DNA from 2 places in the Pseudodesulfovibrio nedwellii genome. Region 1 is predicted to be linked to the other one. Evidence: predicted binding sites of a transcription regulator. Region 1 holds the regulator's gene; the other holds the start of a gene.

Region 1 (2,207 bases):
ATCGCCATTTTTTCTTTTATAGATAACATTAACGCCTTCGGTTTCGGCGTTACGGAACACCAAGAATTCATTCTCAAGAGAATCAAGCTGCATGGCAGCTTCATCAACGGACATTGGTTTCGGTACATACTCATCAGTGCCAACTATAGTGGGCTCAGATTCACTGGGCAGATCTTCATAGGATAATACATTCATCTGTACCATCTTGTTGCCACGCCCCTGCTTTGAACGGCTCTTCATTTTCTCACGCATTTTGCGCAACTGGGCTTCCAGCTTGTCCAGCACCATATCAATGGTGGAATACATATCTTCAGAAGCCTCATAGGCCGATATGTGAATGCGATCCGAATTCAAAAGAACGTCCGCCTTATGGCGAAATTTGTCGACCAACAGATTTACCTGGAGATCGGCCTCCGAATCGGAAACGTATCTTGCTACTTTTTCAAAACGCTTCTTAGCGTATCCCTTGAGATGATCGGACGGCTCAAAGTTCTTGAAAGTGAAGCTAATGTTCATACGTTGCCTCCTGGTTGTGAGTGCGGCAAACAGGATTAAAAATACTGCTTGCGTTTTGATGAAGACGGGATACCCATGGCGGAACGGTATTTTGCGACAGTACGTCGAGCGATATTCACATCAAGTTCATCTTGAAGTATTTCGCCTATCCGTTCATCACTGAGCGGTTTTTTCGTGTCTTCATCTGCAATCATTCTCTTGATGAGCGCTTTGACGCTCTCTGAACCCACCTGCGAACCATCGTTCAAATCCAAGGCTGAGTTGAAGAAAAACTTCAATTCAAAAATACCATGTGGAGTTGAGACATATTTACTGGTTGTAATACGGCTCACCGTGGATTCATGCATCTCAATGTCCTCGGCTACCTCCTTGAGGATCAGGGGTTTGAGCTTTGTCACACCTTCTTCAAAAAAGTTTCTCTGAAAGCCGACAATACTCTCAACTACTTTATACAATGTTCTCTGACGCTGGTACAGACTTTTCATAAGCCATGCGGCAGATCGCATCTTTTCCTGAAAATATTCTTTTTCCTTATTGGCAGCACCTTTCATGGAGTCCATATAAAAAGCATTCATCTGCAAACGAGGTAACCCATCTTCATTAAGGATGATGACAAAATCTTCACCATATTTATAAACGAAGACATCCGGACTGACGTAATGAGGCTCAGTACTTGAAAAATTTGTCCCGGGCATGGGATCAAGAGTCTGCATCATGTCCAGATATTCTTTGAGCTCTTCCATAGAAATCTTAAACTTGCGGGCCAATGGCTTGTACCGATTCTTTTCCAGATCTTCCAGATGATCGGTAACTAATGAAACAAGAATAGGATCATCATAGCCAAGAACGTCCATCTGAACGAGCAAACATTCTTGTGGATCTCGTGCGGCGATTCCTACCGGATCGAGGCGCTGAATACGCTTAATAGTGGATTCAATTTCTGCATCCGAAGCCTGAACCATTGATTGAAGCTCTTCGATAGAAGCTTGCAAATACCCATTTGAATCAACATTTCCGAGAACTATTTCACCAATAGCAATTTCGAGTTCGGAAAAATTGGAAAGACGCATCTGCCAATTGATGTGCCCTTCAAGGGATGGCTTGGAAGCAAGGCGGGCCTCAAAGGACATGCCCTCTTCCGGGATTTCTGAATCTCGTCCGGTCGCCTGCTTTGAAGTGCTTGAAAATTCGCCGAGATAATTTTCCCAATCGGCATTGCGGACCAGTTCTTCCTCAGCTTGAGATTCAGTAAGGACTTCGGCAGGTTCAGAAACATCTGCTTCTGTTTCCTTTTCTTCAAGAAAAGGATTTTCCATAAGTTCTTGCTGAACAGTTTCAAGCAACTCAAGACGTGAAAGTTGCAGCAGTTTTATTGCCTGCTGCAACTGTGGAGTCATAACCAGTTGTTGAGAAAGCTTGAGTTGTTGTCTGAGTTCCAATCCCATAATGTATATCTCGAAAGGCTAATATGATCTCGTTCACACTACCGGTTTGAATTCTTTTCCGGCCATACCTTTATAATTCTGTTTTGAGTATGTCACACCTGCGATAACGAAGCAAGGACATTGTTATAACATGCCGTTACTATTAACGATATAGCACTGTGAAAGTCGCATGAAAAAAGTGTACCAACCTTTAGGAACCCTGTAAATCGCGAATGCATGAAAGTTAAGTAATTAGTACTTACAGTC
Region 2 (2,207 bases), 1.3 Mb from region 1:
CTTGCGTCGGCGTAGACAACGAATAGTTCAAATGCTTACCCGAACCGTTGATGCCTGCGAACGGCTTTTCGTGTAGCAGGCAGGCCATGCCGTATCGCTTGCCAACGGCTTTCAGGGTGGTCATGATCATCTGGTTATGATCCGTGGCAAGGTTGGCCTGCTCAAAGACCGGAGCAATTTCGAACTGACCGGGAGCCACCTCGTTATGACGGGTCTTGACCGGCACACCGAGCTTGTACAGCTCACGCTCAACTTCCAGCATAAAAGCAAGTACGCGGCGTGGAATAGCGCCGAAATAGTGATCGTCCAGCTCCTGCCCCTTGGCGGGTTTGGCACCGAACAATGTGCGTCCGCACACCATCAGGTCAGGACGAGCAAAATAAAAATTACGATCCAGAAGGAAATATTCCTGCTCGGGACCAGCATTGGATACGACCATTTCACCATCGTCATTACCAAACAGACCAAGAAAACGACGACCGGCTTTATTAATAGCCTGGTTTGCACGAAGCAACGGCGTTTTCTTGTCCAACGCGTGTCCTTTCCAGGAAATGAACGCAGTAGGGATACACAGGAAAGTACCGTTGGGATTTTCCAGAATGTATGCCGGGTTGGTTACGTCCCAGGCAGTGTAGCCACGCGCTTCAAAAGTGGCACGCAATCCACCGGAAGGAAACGAAGAGGCATCAGGTTCACCCTGAATGAGCAGCTTGGCGTCAAACTCGGCAAAAGCTCCACCCTCACCGTCTGGAGACAGGAAGCCATCATGCTTCTCTGCGGTCAAACCGGTCAGCGGGTAAAAAACATGAGTGTAATGAGTTGCACCCTTGGAGATAGCCCACTCTTTCATTGCGGCAGCAATCGGACCGGCAATGGCCGGATCCATCTCTTCACCGCTCTGCTTGGTCGCCATCAAGGACTTATAGATATCCTTAGGCAACATGTTCTTCATGACCTTATCATTGAAGACGTTGGAACCGAAAACCTCGGTTGGAGAGGTTTCGGAAAAATTCAATGGCTCAACAGTGGGAGTATAGTTGGTCACTGCGGCTATAGCATTTTGACGGGTCTGGTATCCGCTCATCTCAATTCTCCTTCAGGCAAATAAATATGGGTTTTCCAACTCAGGTCGGACATAAGGGCGCCTGCCCCTCAAATATTTCTCTTCGTGGCTCCTCCTAACAAGGATCATGCCAACTCGTAAAAGTACTTAATAAACAATATGATAGCTTTTTATCTTTAATTTTGCCTCAAAAAGATAATACAAAATTGTAGTTTTTACGCCATTTCAAAGCAAGCTATATAACAATTTTGAAAATACAAAAATCATATTTCCATATTGGTATTTCGCGGACACGAGATACCATCATGAATAGATACGGAAAAGCTGTTTTTAAGAAAACCCAGAAAAACCAGAGATCAGAAAGGCGCGACAGTGATAAACTCCATGGGCTTTTTACTGACCGGATGTCTAAAACGCAGGGTGGATGCGTGAAGCTTAAGTTGTCCCGGCCCGGTTCCTGTACCGTAAAGGCGATCTCCCACAATCGGTAATCCCAGTCCTTTTTCATGAGAGGAATGGAGGCGTAACTGATGGGTGCGCCCGGTATGCGGCTTGAACTCTACACGAGTTCGCCCGTCTTCCACACCAATTTTACGCCAACGCGTAATACCATTTTTACCATTCACGGGATCATAAACCTGATACGGTCGATTATCGGGATCCAAACGAAATTTCAATTCAATGACCCCACCCTGTTCTTCCACCACACCATCAAGAAGCGCAATGTATCGCTTGCCCACCAGTCGGTCCATAAACTGTTTGGAAAGCGTCCGGTGGGCATCGGCAGTAAGAGCCAGAACAAGCAAACCAGAAGTGTCTTGATCAAGTCGATGGACGGACGGCTGTTCAATACAGCCAGGATACATCTCTCGCACACGTGAAACAACACAATCCTGATTAGCCTCGCCCTTGCCTGGGACGGACAGCAGCCCACTCGCTTTGTTCACCACCACGATATGTTTATCTGCATGCAAAACTTCCAAACCAAATTCAATCGCCATTATTGTTCCTCCAGACCGCACAGCATATATCCAAGAATGCGGCCACATTTGTGCAGGCAGGACGGATAAAATTCGCCATGCTGTTTGGTCTCGGACCGATTGGTTTTTCCAAAATAGAACTCAGTCAGCCCCAACGGCGTCAG

What was found. Region 1 encodes sigma-54, which starts transcription at its own class of promoters, with help from an activator protein. Its sites were predicted from a motif close to CTGGCACGGNNNNTGCTT; they were not measured.
Region 2: SYK_RS14850 (glutamine synthetase III family protein) is a predicted target of sigma-54. The motif match lies at 1,180-1,197, and genes of this name have one in related genera.

Annotation. Positions count from the first base shown of each region.
Region 1 is NZ_AP026709.1:690,274-692,480, forward strand. It holds gene hpf (ribosome hibernation-promoting factor, HPF/YfiA family) at 1-516, opposite strand, end outside; gene rpoN (RNA polymerase factor sigma-54) at 552-1,961, opposite strand; gene lptB (LPS export ABC transporter ATP-binding protein) at 2,200-2,207, opposite strand, start outside.
Region 2 is NZ_AP026709.1:3,181,074-3,183,280, reverse strand. It holds gene SYK_RS14850 (glutamine synthetase III family protein) at 1-1,084, opposite strand, end outside; gene SYK_RS14845 (RluA family pseudouridine synthase) at 1,420-2,064, opposite strand; gene SYK_RS14840 (hypothetical protein) at 2,064-2,207, opposite strand, start outside.